DNA from 3 places in the Saccharopolyspora hordei genome. Region 1 is predicted to be linked to each of the others. Evidence: riboswitches for the same ligand, from Rfam matches in the RefSeq annotation. Region 1 holds a riboswitch; each other region holds the start of a gene.
The links. A riboswitch is a leader RNA that binds a small molecule or an ion and turns the genes downstream of it on or off. The one in region 1 is predicted to bind S-adenosylmethionine.
Positions count from the first base shown of each region.

Region 1 (5,335 bases):
CGGCGCATCGTGGCCTCGGCGTCGGTGACCTCCGAGGACGTCGTTCTGGAGGTCGGGCCCGGGCTCGGCTCGCTGACGCTGGCCCTGCTGCCCGCCGCCGGCGCGGTGACCGCCGTCGAGATCGACCCGGCGCTCGCCGCCCGGTTGCCGCGCACCGCGGCCGAGTTCGCCCCGGCGCTGCGCGACCGGCTCACGGTGCTCGAGGCGGACGCGCTGCGCGTGCGCGCCGCGGACTTCCCGGCGCCGCCGACCGCGCTGGTCGCCAACCTGCCCTACAACGTCGCCGTGCCGGTCGTGCTGCACCTGCTGGCCGAGCTGCCGAGCCTGCGGCACGGGCTGGTCATGGTGCAGGCCGAGGTCGCCGACCGGATGTCCGCGCGGCCCGGTGGGCGCGTCTACGGCGTGCCGAGCGTCAAGCTCGCCTGGTTCGCCGAGGTGCGGCGCGCCGGTCCGGTGCCGCGCACGGTGTTCTGGCCGGTGCCCAACGTGGACTCCGGGCTGGTGGCGTTCCGGCGCGTGGAGCCGCCGTCGAGCGCACCGCGCGCGGAGGTCTTCCGCGTGGTGGACGCCGCGTTCGCGCAGCGGCGCAAGACGCTGCGCGGCGCGCTGGCCGGGTGGGCCGGTTCGGCCGCGCGCGCGGAGGCCGTGCTGCGGGCGGCGGGCATCGACCCGACGACCCGCGGGGAGCAGTTGCGCATCGCTGACTTCGCGCGGATCGCGGAGGCCGCGGCGGCGGAGGACGCCTCCTGAACCACCCGTCCGGGCGCTTGCGGATCGCCGCAATCTTGCTACTGGGAGTCACCGGAACACCGGGTCCGGGGAAGAAATTCCCGCTCGTCCGGATGTGTGACGTTGCAAACTGTTTCGGAAAGTGACGACTATCAACTTGCGCCGGAATCCGCCAGTGGGTTCTACTGTCCGGGAAATCCATCCCGAGCGGCCGAGAGACCTGGCTCAGTGACGCCGCAGCAACCACCCGGACGGGCAGGTGCTAACGCCAGGACCGATGGAGTAGCTGTGGATTCCAACGCGCTGCTCGCTGCCGCGAGCCCCACCCGGACACCGGCCCCGTCCTCCAGCCGCATCCGGATGCTCCTCACGCAGCGTCGCGTCATCGACCACGGGCGGCGCACGACCTCCGCCTGTCGTCGCGAGAGGTGACCCAGCCCCTTCCCTCCACCCGGAGCCCCTGGCCCGCTGCTCCGTGCTGAGCGCGGCCCGACGCGAGCTGATCTGGAGCCGATCGTGATCACAGTCGAGAACCTGACCAAGTCCTTCCAGCAGAACAACGGCACGGTGCGCGCCCTCGACGGCGTCACCATGGAGGTTCCGGCCGGCGCGGTGTGCGGCGTGGTCGGCCCCAGCGGCGCAGGCAAGTCCACCCTCGCTCGGTGCATCGCGCTGCTCGAGAAGCCGGACTCGGGTGCCATCCGGGTGGACGGCACCGACCTCGTCTCCCTCAGCGGCAAGGCGCTGCGCGCCGCGCGCCGGCAGATCGGCGTGGTGCCGCAAGGTGATTCGCTGCTCCGGCAGCGCACCGCGGCGGGCAACATCGCGCTGCCGCTGGAGGCGGCCGGGATGTCCGGGCCGGAGCGGCGCAGCCGCGTCGGCGAGCTGCTGGACCTCGTCGGCCTGACCGACAAGGCCTCGGTCTACCCCGACCAGCTCTCCGGCGGGCAGCGGCAGCGGATCGCGGTCGCGCGGGCGCTGGCCGCCAAGCCCTCGGTGCTGCTGGCCGACGAACCGACGTCCGCGCTGGACCCCGGCACCACCGACTCGGTGCTCACCGTGCTGGACCGCGCCCGCGCGGAGCTGGGCGTCACCGTGCTCGTGGTGACCCACGACATGGCGGTGGTGCGCAAGATCGCCGATGACGTCGCGGTGCTGGAAGGCGGCCGCGTGGTGGAGCACGGCAAGGTGCTGGACCTGGTCGCCGCGCCGGACAGCCGGGTGAGCTCGACGCTGCTGCCCGCCACCGACCAGGCCGAGCCGCTGCGCCCGACCGACGGCCGCCACGACGTGGTCGCCGAGGTCGTGCTGGTCGGCTTCGCCGCGGTGGGCGCGCTGCTGCCGGAGGCGGCGAGCCGGTTCGGTGTCGAGCTGGCGATCCTCGGCGGCGGGCTGACCCGCCTCGGGGACACGCCGGTCGCGAAGTTCAAGGTCGGCCTGAGCGGCGAGCGCGCCGAGGCCGCGCTGAAGTGGATGGTCGAGCGCGACGCGCACGTGCGGCGCGCTCCCGTGTGCGTTGACGGAGTCGCTGCGTGAGTGATGTGACCCCCTGGTCGGAGGTCTTCGAGATCCTCGGTGAGGCCACGCTCGGCACGCTCTACATGGTGTTGGTGTCCACCCTGCTGGCGGTCCTCGGTGGGCTGCCGCTCGGTGTGCTGCTGCACCTGAGCTCGCCGGTCGGGCTGAACCCGAGGCCCGCGCTGTACCGGGTGCTCGGCATCGTGGTCGATGTCGTGCGCTCGGTGCCGTTCGTGGTGCTGCTGGTGGTGCTGGCGTCGTTCACCCGGCTGCTGATCGGCACGTCGATCGGCAGCACCGCGGTGATCGTGCCGCTGACCATCGGCGCGATCCCGTTCTTCGCGCGGTTGACCCAGAACGCGTTGCGCGAGGTGAGCTTCACCGTCGTGGAGGCCGCGATCACCACGGGATCCAGCCGCCTGCGGATCGTGTGGACCGTGCTGCTCGGCGAAGCGCGGGCCGCGCTGGTCGGTGCGGTCGGCGTCACCGCGGTGGCGCTGATCGGCTACGCCGCGATGGCGGGCGCGATCGGCGGCGGTGGCCTGGGCACCACGGCGATCCAGGACGGCTACCAGGGCTACGACGACCGGCTGCTCTACGGCTCGGTCCTGGTGCTCGCGGTGCTCGCCTTCGGCATGCAGCTGATCACCGACCTCACGGCCAAGGCGGTCGACCGCCGTCGCACCGCGGCCGGCTGATCCTCCGCGACGGCTGATCCCCTCTCCCTCCTCGTTCGGGACCCCGTCCCGTTCTGACGTCCAGAAAGGACACTGCCCTGATGCGTCTGCGCTTCGCTGCCCTGGTGGCCGCCGTCGGTGTGGCGCTCGCCGCCTGCGGTGGCGGCCCCTCGGCCGCCGAGGACCCCAACGCCCCGATCCGGGTCGCGGTCAGCCCGACCCCGCACGGCGAGATCCTCGAGTACGTCAAGGACAACCTCGCCGAGAAGGCCGGGATCGACATCGAGATCGTCAAGTTCGACGACTACAACCGGCCCAACGAGGCCGTGGCGCACGGCGAGCTGGAGGCGAACTACTTCCAGCACGTCCCGTACCTCGACGAGTACCGCAAGCAGCGCGGTGGTGACTTCGCGTGGGTCGCGCCGGTGCACCTGGAACCGCTGGCGGTGTACTCCAAGCAGCACGAGTCGCTGCAGGAGATCCCCGACGGCGCGACCGTGACGCTGTCCAACGACCCGGCCAACCAGTTCCGCGGCCTCAAGCTGCTGGAGCAGGGCGGGCTGATCAAGCTCAAGCCGGACGCCGCGGTCGGCACCCGGTTGGAGGCCGCGATCGCGGAGAACCCGAAGAACATCGACTTCAAGGACCTCTCGCCGGACCAGCTGCCGCGCTCGGTGGACGACGCGGCCGCCGCGGTGGTCAACGGCAACTACGCGATCAAGGCGAACCTGAAGGACCCGGTGCTCGTGGAGAGCGCGGAGAACAACCCCTACGCCAACGGTCTGGTGACCACCCCGGCCCTGGCGGAGGACCCGCGGATCCAGAAGCTGGCCGAGCTGCTGCGCTCGCCGGAGGTCAAGAACTTCATCAACGAGAAGTGGGGCGGCGTCGCCGTCGTCCCGGCCGACTGACCAGCGGACAGCGGTGGGAGGGCACCCTCCGGGCCACGGCCCGGGCGGTGCCCTCCGCTGCTGTGGTGCGGCCGACGAGTCCGCCGGGACGGGCGTGTTGCGCAGGGAAGTCGGCGGCGGGGTTCCTCGGGCACGTACGCTCTAGGAGTGCTCTCCGTGGTTCCTACCCCCATCACCGTCCGCGTCCCGGCGAAGGTGAACCTGCACCTGTCGGTCGGTGACGCCCGACCGGACGGCTACCACGAACTGGTCACCGTCTTCCAGGCGCTGTCGATGACCGACGAGGTGACCGTGCTGGTCGCCGAGGAACCCGGCATCGACGTGCACGGCGAGGGCGCCGACTCGGTGCCCACCGGCGCCAGCAACCTGGCGTGGAAGGCGGTGCAGCTGCTCGCCGAGCACAGCGGCCGCGACCCGGAGGAGCCCGGGGTGCGGCTGTCGATCAACAAGGGCATCCCGGTCGCCGGGGGCATGGCCGGGGGCAGCGCGGACGCGGCCGCCACGCTGCTGGCGCTCAACCAGCTCTGGCGCCTCGAGCTGGGGCGCGACGAGCTCAGCGAGCTGGCCGCGAAACTGGGCAGCGACGTCCCGTTCGCGCTGCAGGGCGGGACCGCGCTGGGCACCGGGCGCGGCGAGCGGCTGGTGCCGGTGCTGGCCCGGCACACCTTCCACTGGGTGATTGCGCTCGACCGGCGCGGGCTGAGCACCCCCGCCGTCTACACCGAACTCGACCGGCTGCGGGAGGAGACCCGGCCGAACCGGGTCGGCGAGGTCGAGCCGCTGCTGGAGGCGCTGGCCTCCGGCGACCCCCGCCAGCTCGCGCTGCTGCTGGGCAACGACCTGCAGGCCGCCGCGGTGTCGCTGCGCCCGGGCCTGCGCCGCACGCTCCGCGCGGGCGTGCAGGCGGGCGCGCTCGCGGGCATCGTCTCGGGCTCCGGCCCCACCTGCGCGTTCCTGTGCACGGACGCGGACTCGGCGGTGCGCGTGGCCGCGGAGCTCTCCGGCGCGGGCGTGTGCCGGACCGTCCGGGTGGCGCACGGCCCGGTGCCGGGCGCCAAGCTCGTGACCGAGGAACCGGCCCACCGCCCCACGCCGCCCCAGGTCCACGCCTGACCTCGCAGCGCACCCCGCACGCCGCGGTCGCGCGCGACCGCGCAACGCAGTCGATGGAGTAGACGAACACTCGATGGTGAACCTGGTCAATCTCGAATCGGTCCACAAGAGCTACGGCGTGCGCCCACTGCTGGACGGGGTGTCCCTGGGCGTCTCCGCGGGCGACCGGATCGGGGTCGTCGGGCTCAACGGCGGCGGCAAGACCACGCTGCTGGAGGTGCTCGCCGGCCTCGCCGAACCCGACGAGGGCCGGGTGAGCCACGGGCGCGACCTGCGGATGGCCGTGGTCACCCAGCGCACCGAGCTGCCCGAGGGCGCGACCGTGCGCGGCGCGGTGCTCGACCCGCTCGGCTTCGCCGCTGAGCACGAGTGGGCCGCCGACGCCAC
Region 1 covers NZ_JACCFJ010000001.1:40,880-46,214, reverse strand. The annotation lists gene rsmA (16S rRNA (adenine(1518)-N(6)/adenine(1519)-N(6))-dimethyltransferase RsmA) at 1-750, shown strand, start outside; SAM riboswitch class I at 925-1,013, shown strand; gene HNR68_RS00195 (ATP-binding cassette domain-containing protein) at 1,246-2,265, shown strand; gene HNR68_RS00190 (ABC transporter permease subunit) at 2,262-2,945, shown strand; gene HNR68_RS00185 (MetQ/NlpA family ABC transporter substrate-binding protein) at 3,026-3,835, shown strand; gene HNR68_RS00180 (4-(cytidine 5'-diphospho)-2-C-methyl-D-erythritol kinase) at 3,992-4,948, shown strand; gene HNR68_RS00175 (ABC-F family ATP-binding cassette domain-containing protein) at 5,022-5,335, shown strand, end outside.

Region 2 (5,335 bases), 2.1 Mb from region 1:
TCGGCGAGGTTGCCGCACGCACCGCCGAGCACCAGGCCGAGGCCGACCGCCCAGCCCGGGGAGCGCAGCTTCGGCGCCAGCCAGACGATCACGCCGACCACCGCGATGGCGAGCAGCGCCAGCAGCCAGGTCATCCCGGTGGCCAGCGAGAAGGCGGCACCCGGGTTGCGCAGCACGTCGAGGTAGAGCAGTCCGCCGAGGACCTCGACCGGCGGCTCGCCCTCCAGCTCGGCCACCACGACGACCTTGGTGAGGACGTCGAGCCCCAGCGCGACCGCGGCCACCCCGAACAGCAGCGCCAGGAGCTTCCGAGGCGCGCGGGAGGACCCGTCGGCCGCAGGCGTCCCGGCGGTGTCGGCCGGGGTCTCGGGCGCCTGCTCGGCGGGCTCCCCGTGGTCGGCCGGCTCCGCGGATGACTGCCTGGGGGAGGACTGCTCGCTGCTCACTCCCCCATTGTCCCTGACCGGCACCGACCGGGTTCCAGCAGTCCCGCCCCGCGCGGTGCCCTCCACCACACCCCGGTCCACGGGCCGCGCCCGGCAGGCCCCGGGACCACCCCCTCAGCCCCACGTCACCCACGCGTGGACCGGTGGCGCGGGAACCGGGCGTCCGATTTCCCGTGACGCCGCGTGCCCGGGGGCTGCCTCAGCGCAGGAAGTCCGGCAGCGGGCGGGGGTCGTCGACGGGGACCCACCGGCCGTCCACCTGCTCGTAGCGCCAGGCCGGACCCTCGGCGACCAACGTCCGCAGCGCGCTGACCAGGCGGTCGACGTGCTCGGCCGTGGTGCCCAGGCCGATGCTGGCGCGCAGCGCGCGCTCGGCGCCCGACCCCGCTCGGGACAGCAGCCGCCGGGTGGCCAGGTGCGCGCAGAACAGCCCGTCGCGGACGCCGATGCCGTGCTCGGCCGACAGCGCGGCGGCGAGCAGCCCGGGGTCCTGGCCGTCGACGGTGAAGCTCACCACGCCGACCCGCTCGTGGTCGGCGTCGAACAGGCAGAGCTCCCGCAGCCCCGGCACACCGCGCAGCCCCGCCCGCAGCCGGCGCAGCAGCGCCTCCTCGTGCGCGACGACGTCCGCCCACCGCGCCCCGAGTGTCCGGCAGGCCTCGGCCAGCGCGTGCACGCCGACCGTGTTCGGCGACCCGGCCTCGTGCCGCTCCGGACCGGTGGTCCAGCTCACCGCGCGCTCGGTGACCCGCCGCGTGGCACCGCCACCGGCCAGGTGGGGCTCCGCGGCGTTGAGCCAGTCCGCGCGCCCGACCAGCGCGCCCGCGCCGAACGGCGCGTACAGCTTGTGGCCGGAGAGCGCGACGTGGTCGACGTCGAGCTCGGTCATCCGCACCGGGCGGTGCGGGGCCAGCTGCGCGGCGTCGAGCACCGTCCGCGCCCCGTGGCGGCGCGCCACGCGGGCGAGCTCGGCGACCGGCCACAGCTCACCGGTGACGTTCGAGGCGCCGCTGATCACCGCCAGCCGCGGCCCCTCCGGGCACTCGGCCAGCGCGGCGTCCAGCGCGGCGACGGCGTCGGCCGGGCTCGCCGGAGCCGCGATCCGCCGCACCCGCGGGCCGCTCCAGGGCAGCAGCGCGGCGTGGTGCTCGGTCTCCGGGACGACCACGGACGTGCCGCGAGGCAGGGCCCGGGCCAGCAGGTTCAGCGCGTCGGTGGTGTTCCGGGTGAAGACCACCGAATCGGTGCGGCGGGCGCCGACGAAGTCGCGCAGCACCTGCCGCGCGCCCTCGTACACCCGGGTGCACACCTGCGAGGCGAGGCCGGCGCCGCGGTGCACGCTGGCGTACCACGGCAGCAGCTCGTCGACGGCCTCGCGGACGCTGTCCAGGCACGGCGCGCTGGCCGCGTGGTCGAGGTTGGCGTACTCGGTGCTCCCACCGGTGACCAGCGGGACCCGCAACGCGCGCCCCGCCACCGCGGGCACCGGGACGTCGGCAGTGGACTGAGTCGGGATGTCGGCAGTGGCAGACGTCATGAGCCCCTCCCAGGGCCTCATCGGACCCGCCCAGAGGGGTCCGCGCTTGCCGGGTCGCCCTGCGCGACCGGCCAGGTCCTCACCCGGGGCACCCCACCGCGGTCGGGGGTTGCCGGCCAGCGAGCCGGGGCTTCGCGCTGGCACTCATGACCTTCGCGCACAGATCTTGGGGGAGGCGCCCGCCCAGCGGCAACGCCGTCCCGCACCGTGAGACGCCTGCGCGCGGGAGAGGGCGCTCCCCGCCGCCGGTCGGCGGGGAGCGCCCTCCTCGACGTCAGACGCGGGCGACCGCGACCGCGATCTCGGTGCCGTCGCCGACCGAGCCGGTGAAGCCGCCGTCCACGTCACCGGCCTCGACGGCGTCCGCGAGGGTCTCGCCCGCGATGAAGTCGCGGTGCGCCGCCACCGCCGACAGCACCTCCTCCGGCGCCGAGACGGTCACCGTGATGCGGTCGGAGACCTGGAAGTCGGCGTCCTTGCGGGCCTGCTGGATGACGCGGACCACGTCGCGCGCCACGCCCTCGGCGGCCAGCTCCGGGGTCACCTCGGTGTCCAGCACGACCAGGCCCAGGTTCGAGGGCAGCGCCGAGGCGGCACCGGGGTTGGTGGACACCAGCCGCTCGGTGAACTCGCCCTCCTGCAGCTCGATCCCGGCCGCGACGACCGCACCGCTCGGGGTGCGGTTCCACTCGCCGGCCTTGACCGCCTTGATGACCTTCTGCACGTCGCGGCCCAGCCGCGGACCGGCGGCCCGCGCGTTCACCGCGATCTCGAAGTGCCCGTGCGCCGCCACGTCCGTGGTCAGCTCCAGCTCCTTGACGTTGACCTCGTCGCGGATCAGGTCGGCGAACGGCCGCAGCGCCTCCGCCTCCGCGGTGGCCACCACGAGCTTGGCCAGCGGCAGCCGCACCCGCAGCTTGTTGGCCTTGCGCAGCGCCGACGCCGACGAGCACACCTGGCGCACCTGGTCCATCGCGGTGACCAGCGCCGGGTCCGCGGGCAGCTCGTCGAGCCGCGGCCAGTCGGTCAGGTGCACCGAGCGGCCGCCGGTCAGCCCGCGCCACACCGCCTCGGCGGTCAGCGGCAGCATCGGCGCCACCACCCGGCAGGTCACCTCGAGCACGGTGTGCAGGGTGTCGATGGCGTCGCGGTCACCGGCCCAGAAGCGGTCGCGGGACCGCCGCACGTACCAGTTGGTCAGGACCTCCAGGAAGTCCCGGACGCTGGCGCACGCCCCGGCCAGGTCGAAGGAGTCCAGCGCAGCCTGCACGTCGGTGACCAGCTCGTGGGTCTTGGCCAGCACGTAGCGGTCCAGCACGTGCTGGCTGTCCACCCTGGACTCACCGGTGACGCCCTCGGCGTTGGCGTACAGCGCCAGGAAGTACCAGGAGTTCCACAGCGGCAGCACCGCCTGGCGCACCGCGTCCCGGATGCCCTGCTCGGTGACGACGAGGTCGCCGCCGCGCAGGATCGGGCTGGACATCAGGAACCAGCGCATCGCGTCCGAGCCGTCGCGGTCGAAGACCTCGTTGACGTCCGGGTAGTTGCGCTTGGACTTGGACATCTTCAGGCCGTCGTGGCCCAGCACGATGCCGTGCGCCAGCACGTTCTTGAACGCCGGCCGGTCGAACAGCGCGGTGGCCAGCACGTGCAGCGTGTAGAACCAGCCGCGGGTCTGCCCGTTGTACTCGACGATGAAGTCGCCCGGGTAGTGGTGCTCGAACCACTCGGCGTTGTCGAACGGGTAGTGCACCTGCGCGAACGGCATCGACCCGGACTCGAACCAGCAGTCCAGCACCTCCGGGACCCGGCGCATGGTGGACTTCCCGGTCGGGTCGTCCGGGTTGGGGCGGGTCAGCTCGTCGATCTGCGGCCGGTGCAGGTCCTTCGGCCGCACGCCGAAGTCCCGCTCCAGCTCGTCCAGCGAGCCGTAGACGTCGACGCGCGGGTGGTTCGGGTCGTCGGAGACCCACACCGGGATCGGCGAACCCCAGTACCGGTTCCGCGAGATGTTCCAGTCGCGCGCGTTCTCCAGCCACTTGCCGAACTGGCCGTCCCGGATGTGCCCCGGCACCCAGTTGATCTGCTGGTTGAGCTCGACCATGCGGTCCTTGAACTTGCTGACCGCCACGAACCAGGACGACACCGCCCGCTGGATCAGCGCGTTGTCGCAGCGCCAGCAGTGCGGGTACGGGTGGTCGTAGGTCTCGTGCCGCAGCAGCAGGCCCGCGTCCTTGAGGTCGCGGATGATCTGCTTGTTCGCCTCGAAGACCTGCAGGCCCTCGTACGGCGGCACCTCGGCGGTGAACTTGCCGTGCGCGTCGACCGGGACCACCGGCTGGATGTCCGCGGCGTCGGTGACGGCCTTGTCCTCCTCACCGAAGGCCGGGGCGATGTGCACCAGCCCGGTGCCGTCGTCGGTGGTGACGTAGTCGGCGGCGAGCACCTGGTGGGCGTTCTCGCGGCCGAGGAAGAAGTCGAACGGCGGCCGGTACTTCGTGCCCAGCAGCTCGGCACCGGTGAAGCGCGCGACGACGTGGTCGGCGACGTCCTCGCCGAGCTCCCGCGCGTAGGCGCTCAGCCGGGCCTCGGCCAGCACGTAGCGCTCCGCGCTGGTCGGCGGCGCCACGAGCACGTAGTCCACCTCGGGGTGCACCGCGACGGCGAGGTTGGACGGCAGCGTCCACGGCGTGGTCGTCCAGGCCAGGGCCAGCGCACCGTCGTAGGCCTTGCCCGGCGCCTCCAGGCGCATGCCGACCGTCACCGCCGGGTCCTGCCGCTGGCGGTAGACGTCGTCCATGCGGGTCTCGGTGTTGGACAGCGGCGTCTCGCAGCGCCAGCAGTACCAGAGCACCCGGAAGCCCTCGTAGACCAGACCCTTGTCCCACAGGGTCTTGAAGGCCCACATGACGCTCTCCATGTAGTCCAGGTCGAGCGTCTTGTAGTCGTTGGCGAAGTCCACCCACCGGGCCTGCCGGGTGACGTACTCCTCCCACTCCGAGGTGTAGCGCAGCACCGAGGTGCGGCAGGCGTCGTTGAACGCGGCCACACCCATGTCCTCGATCTCGGACTTGGAGGTGATGCCGAGCTGCTTCTCGGCCTCCACCTCGGCGGGCAGGCCGTGGCAGTCCCAGCCGAACCGCCGCTCCACCCGGCGGCCGCGCATCGTCTGGTAGCGGGGGATGACGTCCTTGACGTAGCCGGTCAGCAGGTGCCCGTAGTGCGGCAGGCCGTTGGCGAACGGCGGTCCGTCGTAGAACACGAACTCGTTGGCGCCGTTGTCCCCGGCCTCGCGCGCCTGCACCGAAGCGCGGAAGGTGTCGTCCTCGGCCCAGGAATCCAGCACCTGGCG
Region 2 covers NZ_JACCFJ010000001.1:2,131,832-2,137,166, reverse strand. The annotation lists gene lspA (signal peptidase II) at 1-446, opposite strand, end outside; gene HNR68_RS10010 (aminotransferase class V-fold PLP-dependent enzyme) at 646-1,983, opposite strand; SAM riboswitch class IV at 2,021-2,135, opposite strand; gene ileS (isoleucine--tRNA ligase) at 2,258-5,335, opposite strand, start outside.
Region 2: another riboswitch for S-adenosylmethionine. It lies ahead of HNR68_RS10010 (aminotransferase class V-fold PLP-dependent enzyme); the one in region 1 lies ahead of HNR68_RS00195 (ATP-binding cassette domain-containing protein).

Region 3 (5,335 bases), 5.1 Mb from region 1:
GTCCGGGCGGCCGCGGCGGTCCCGGCGATCGCGGCGACCTTGTTGGTGGCCAGCGAGTGGATCACTTCACCGCCGGGCATGAGCAGCAGCATCGCGGGCAGCTGGATCAGCCCGCCACCGCCCACGATCGCGTCGACCGCCCCGGCGAGGAACGCCGCCGCGCACAGCAGGAGCACTCCGGCGAGCGAGAGGTCGGCGAAACCGGGCCAGTCCAGGGCGTCGAGCACGACGACCGACCCTATGGTCTGCCGCGGCCGGATCCGAGCCGATGTGATCGCTCTCGCGCAGTCGGCCCGGCCGACGTCTGTCCAGGTCGTCGCTGTAGCATGGTCGACCGTGCCGTGCGGCGTTCCGCCAGGGAGGAAACCTGCCTGCGGGCAGGGCCGTTGAAGCGCGGCACGACCGTTCGGAAGAGACTGAGAGAAGGCGGTACCAGTGGCCAACATCAAGTCCCAGATCAAGCGGATCCGGACCAACGAGAAGAACCGGCAGCGCAACAAGGCCGTGAAGTCCTCGCTGAAGACCGCGATCCGCAAGTTCCGCGAGGCCGCTGCCGCCGGCGACAAGGAGAAGGCGATCGAGCTGCAGCGGGCCGCGAGCCGCGCGCTGGACAAGGCCGCCAGCAAGGGTGTCATCCACCGCAACCAGGCCGCCAACAAGAAGTCCGCTCTCGCGCGCCGCGTCAACCAGCTCTGACGTCAGCTGGACCCACGGCCCCTTCCCGCGCTGCGGGGAGGGGCCGTTCGCGTGTCACGGGCGCTGGCCGCGCAGCTCGACCAGGCGCAGGACGGTGCGCTCCAGGGCGTAGGTGGCGTCCGCGGCCATGCCCTTGACGTCGGCGTTGACCTCGGCGACGGCCTGCAGCGCGGCCGCGAGGCTGGTGGGGCTCCAGCCCCGGGACTGGGCCAGCGCCTTCTTCACCTTCCACGCGGGCATGCCGAGCTCGCCGGCGAGGCGGAACGGGTCGTTGCGGCCGCCGGCCGCCGCGACCCGGCCGATGGTGCGCACCGAGTCCGCCAGCGCGTCGGCGATCAGCACGTGCGGCACGCCGAGCTGCACCGCCCAGCGCAGCGCCTCCAGCGCGGCCGCGCGGTCGCCGGTCACCGCCTTCTCGGCGACCGCGAAGCCGGTGACCTCCGCCCGGCCCCGGTGGTAGCGGCGCACCGCGGTCTCGTCGACCTTCCCGCCGGTGTCGGCGACCAGCTGCGTCGCGGCCGCGGAGAGCTCGCGGAGGTCCGAGCCGACCGTCTCGATGAGCGCCGACACGGCGGCCGCGTTCGCCTTGCCGCCGGCCCTGCGGATCTCGTCCTTGACGAAGGCCTCCCGCTCGGCGGGCTTGGTGACCTTGGCGCACTCGGTGACGCGCGCACCCAGCTTGCGCAGTTCCTTGGGCAGCTCCTTGGCGTGCTTCGAGCGCCCGCCACCGGAGTGCACGACGACGAGCGTCACACCGTCGACCGGGTCCTTGGCGTGGGAGAGCAGCGCTTCGGCGATCTCCTTGCCCGCGTCCTGCGCGGCCTCCAGCACCAGCACCCGGGCCTCCGCGAACAGCGACGGACTGAGCATCTCGGCCAGCTCGGGAGGGGTGAGTTCACTCACCTTGACCCGGCGCAGCTCGGCCTCCGGGTCCGCCGCGCGGGCCGCGCCGACCGCAGCCCACATCGCGCGTTCCACCAGCAGTTCCTCGTCTCCGAGGACCAGGTGCAGCGGTTCGGTGACCACGGACGGTGAGCTCATGCAGGCATCGTCGCACGCGCCCGCGACGATCCCGCCATCTGGATCGGCCTGGCCAGGACCTGGCGCGATCCACTAGCGTTGCGAGCACAACCGAAGAGCTCATCCAGAGGGGCAGAGGGAACGGCCCGATGAAGCCCCGGCAACCGTTCGTCCGGCGAATCGTGGTTCTCAGCGCGAGGTCACCGGCGAAAGCGGTGCCAATTCCGACCCGTCCGCGGGACAGATGAGGAGAGGACCTCGCGATGACCGTTGCTGCCCAGCGCACGACCAAGACCATCGACCTCGGCAACGCTGTCGAACTGGTGTCCAAGGAAGAGGGGCACCGCCAGCCGCTGGCTCCCGAGTTCGTCTCGCTGGAAGACTTCTCGCCGCTGGAAGTCGCCTACGACTTCCCGAAGCTGCGCCGCGAGGACATCGAGGCCGGTCCCCGGTCGATCTGGCGCTACAAGCAGCTGCTCCCGGTGCCCTCCAACGTGGAGGAGCACCCGAACACCGACCCCGGCTGTACCCGCTTGATCCGGGCCGACAACCTCGCCAAGGCACTGGGCGTGAAGCGGATCTGGGTCAAGGACGACACCGGTAACCCGACGCACTCGTTCAAGGACCGCGTGGTCGCCGTCGCGCTGGCCGCCGCGCGCGAGTTCGGGTTCAAGGTGCTCGCGTGCCCGTCGACGGGCAACCTCGCCAACGCGGTGGCCGCGGCCGCCGCCCGCGCCGGCTGGGACTCGGTGGTGCTGGTGCCGAAGTCCCTCGAGCGCGCCAAGATCTTGATGAGCGCCGTCTACGACGGCTCGCTGCTCGCCGTCGACGGCAACTACGACGACGTCAACCGCCTGGCCACCGAGCTGGCCGGGGAGCACGAGGACTGGGCGTTCGTCAACGTCAACGTCCGTCCCTACTACTCGGAGGGCTCCAAGACCCTCGCCTTCGAGGTCGCCGAGCAGCTCGGCTGGCGCATCCCCGAGCAGATCGTGGTGCCGATCGCCTCCGGCTCCCAGCTGACCAAGGTCTACAAGGGCTTCAACGAGCTCGGTGAGACCGGCCTGGTGGAGCCGAGCCCGGTGCGGATCTTCGGTGCGCAGGCCACCGGCTGCTCCCCGGTGTCGACCGCGTTCAAGAACGGCCACGACGTGGTGCAGCCGGTCCGGCCGGACACCATCGCGCGCTCGCTGGCGATCGGGGCGCCCGCCGACGGGCCGTACGTGCTGGACATCGTGCGCAAGACCAACGGCGCCATCGAGGACGTCACCGACGACGAGGTCCGCGAGGGCATCAAGCTGCTGGCCAAGACCGAGGGCATCTTCGCCGAGACCGCCGGTGGGGTCACCGTGGCCACCGCGAAGAAGCTCATCGAGGCAGGCAAGATCGACCCGGACGCCGAGACCGTCCTGCTCATCACCGGTGACGGGCTGAAGACGCTGGACGCCGTCCAGGACCAGATCGGCCCGAAGGCCACCGTGGCCCCGACGACCGAGGCGGTCAACGCGGCCCTCGGCCTGTGACCCACGACCTGGACTGCGGACGCGGCGCCATCGCACAGCGGTGGCGCCGCGTCCTTCGTGGACTGCCTCCGTCTGCTCGGTGGGGAATTCGCGCGCGGTGAGCGCGGTTCCGGGCGTAGCCTGTGCTGACCCTGCCCGACGGGACCGGTGGGTCGCGCGCGACCACGGTGCCCCGGTCGGCGTGGAACGCCCGAGGAGAGCTCATGACGCCCACCGCCGTGGTCGAGCAGTGCACCGTCGCCGACGAGGCCAGCGGCCCGTACGCGATCACCGCCGGACCGGACGGCGCGCTCTGGTTCACCCTGGTCCGCGGCAGCGGCATCGGCCGTCTGGTGCCCGGCTCCGAGCCCACCCGCTTCCCGCTCGGCCCGGACCGCGGGCCGACGATCATCGTCCCCGGTCCGGACGGTGCCCTGTGGTTCACCGAGTACCAGGCCCACCGGATCGGCCGGATCACCACCGACGGCGCGGTCGACGAGCACCCACTGCCCACTTCGGACTCGGGGCCGTACGGCATCGCCGCCGGACCGGACGGCGCGCTGTGGTTCACCGAGACCGCCGCCGACCGGATCGGCCGCATCACCCCGGACGGGCAGGTGCGCGAGTTCACCCTCCCGATCACCGGCGGCTTCCCGTCCGCGATCACCGCGGGCGCCGACGGCGGGATGTGGTTCACCCTCAACCAGGCCAGCGCCATCGGCCGGATCGGCGCCGAGGGCGAGGTCACCGTGCACCCGCTGCCCACGGACGCGGCCGGGCCGGTCGGGATCACGGCCGGGCCGGACGGCGCGCTCTGGTTCGTCGAGATCGCCGCGGGCCAGGTCGGGAGTATCACCCCGGACGGCGCGATCGACGAGTTCCCGCTGCCCGACCGCACTGCCCGGCCGCACGCCATCACCTCCGGCGCTGACGGCAGGCTGTGGTTCACCGAGTGGGCCGGCAACCGGATCGGCTCGATCACCACCGAGGGCGTCGTCGAGACGCACGACCTGCCCACTCCCGGGTCCGAACCGCACGGCATCACGCTCGGGCCCGACGGTGCGCTGTGGGCGGCGCTGGAGTTCGGTGCGCTCGCTCGGATCACCTCCTCGTCCTCGGTCGACGCCCACCGCTGATCCTCCGGCGGGCGTTCACCGGTCCACCGCGCGCAGCGGGTCGCCCCGTGACACGTGCCGGGGGCCGTGCGGTCCCGGCAGGATCGCGATGTCGCCTTCGTGGTCGGTGCGCAGCACCGCCGTGCCCGCGCGGGCGAGCGTGTCCACCACGAACGGGCTGGGGTGGCCGTAGCTGTTGCCGTCACCGACGCTGATCACCGCCGTCCTCGGTCGCACCGCGCTGAGGAACCTCGGCGTGGTGTACCGGGACCCGTGGTGCGGCACCTTGAGCACGTCCGCCCGCAGGTCCACCCCGGACGAGAGCAGGCGCCCCTGGGCCGGGAGCTCGACGTCCCCGGTGAGCAGCAACCGCCCCGCCGGTGTGGTGGCCAGCAGCACGATCGAGGCGTCGTTGGCGTCCTCGGCCGTCTGCGTCCGCGCGAGCGCCGGGTCCGGCGCCAGCACGTCGAGCACCAGGCCCGGCCAGCTCGCCCGCTGCCCGGACTGCATCGGCACGACCGGCACCCGGTGCGCACGGGCGTTCCGCACCACCTCCCGCATCGCCCACGCCGGTTCCCGCAGCGGCCCGACCGCCACCGCGCCGACCGCGAACTCGCCCAGCAGACCGGCGAGCCCGCCGATGTGGTCGGCGTGCAGGTGCGTCAGCACCGCCAGCGGCACCCGGCGCACCCCGAGCCGCTGCAGGCAGGCCGTGGCCCGCTCCACGTCCGGACCGGTGTCGACCACCACCGCCTCCTCCGGCCGCCCGGTGGCGAGCACGAGCCCGTCGCCCTGCCCGACGTCGCAGGCCACCATGCTCCAGCCCGGGACCGGCCACCCCGAGACCGCGTTGCGCACCGGCACCAGGACGAGCACCACGAGCAGCAGCGCCACCGACACCAGGACGCGGATCCGCTTGCCGCGCAACGCGATCAGCACCACGAGCAGCAGTCCCGCCAGCAGCAGCCCACCGGCCGTGCCGGGCAGCCAGTCGACGGCCCC
Region 3 covers NZ_JACCFJ010000001.1:5,123,763-5,129,097, forward strand. The annotation lists gene HNR68_RS23475 (TSUP family transporter) at 1-227, opposite strand, end outside; gene rpsT (30S ribosomal protein S20) at 436-696, shown strand; gene holA (DNA polymerase III subunit delta) at 751-1,737, opposite strand; SAM riboswitch class I at 1,834-1,967, shown strand; gene thrC (threonine synthase) at 1,980-3,239, shown strand; gene HNR68_RS23495 (Vgb family protein) at 3,443-4,354, shown strand; gene HNR68_RS23500 (DNA internalization-related competence protein ComEC/Rec2) at 4,370-5,335, opposite strand, start outside.
Region 3: another riboswitch for S-adenosylmethionine. It lies ahead of thrC (threonine synthase); the one in region 1 lies ahead of HNR68_RS00195 (ATP-binding cassette domain-containing protein).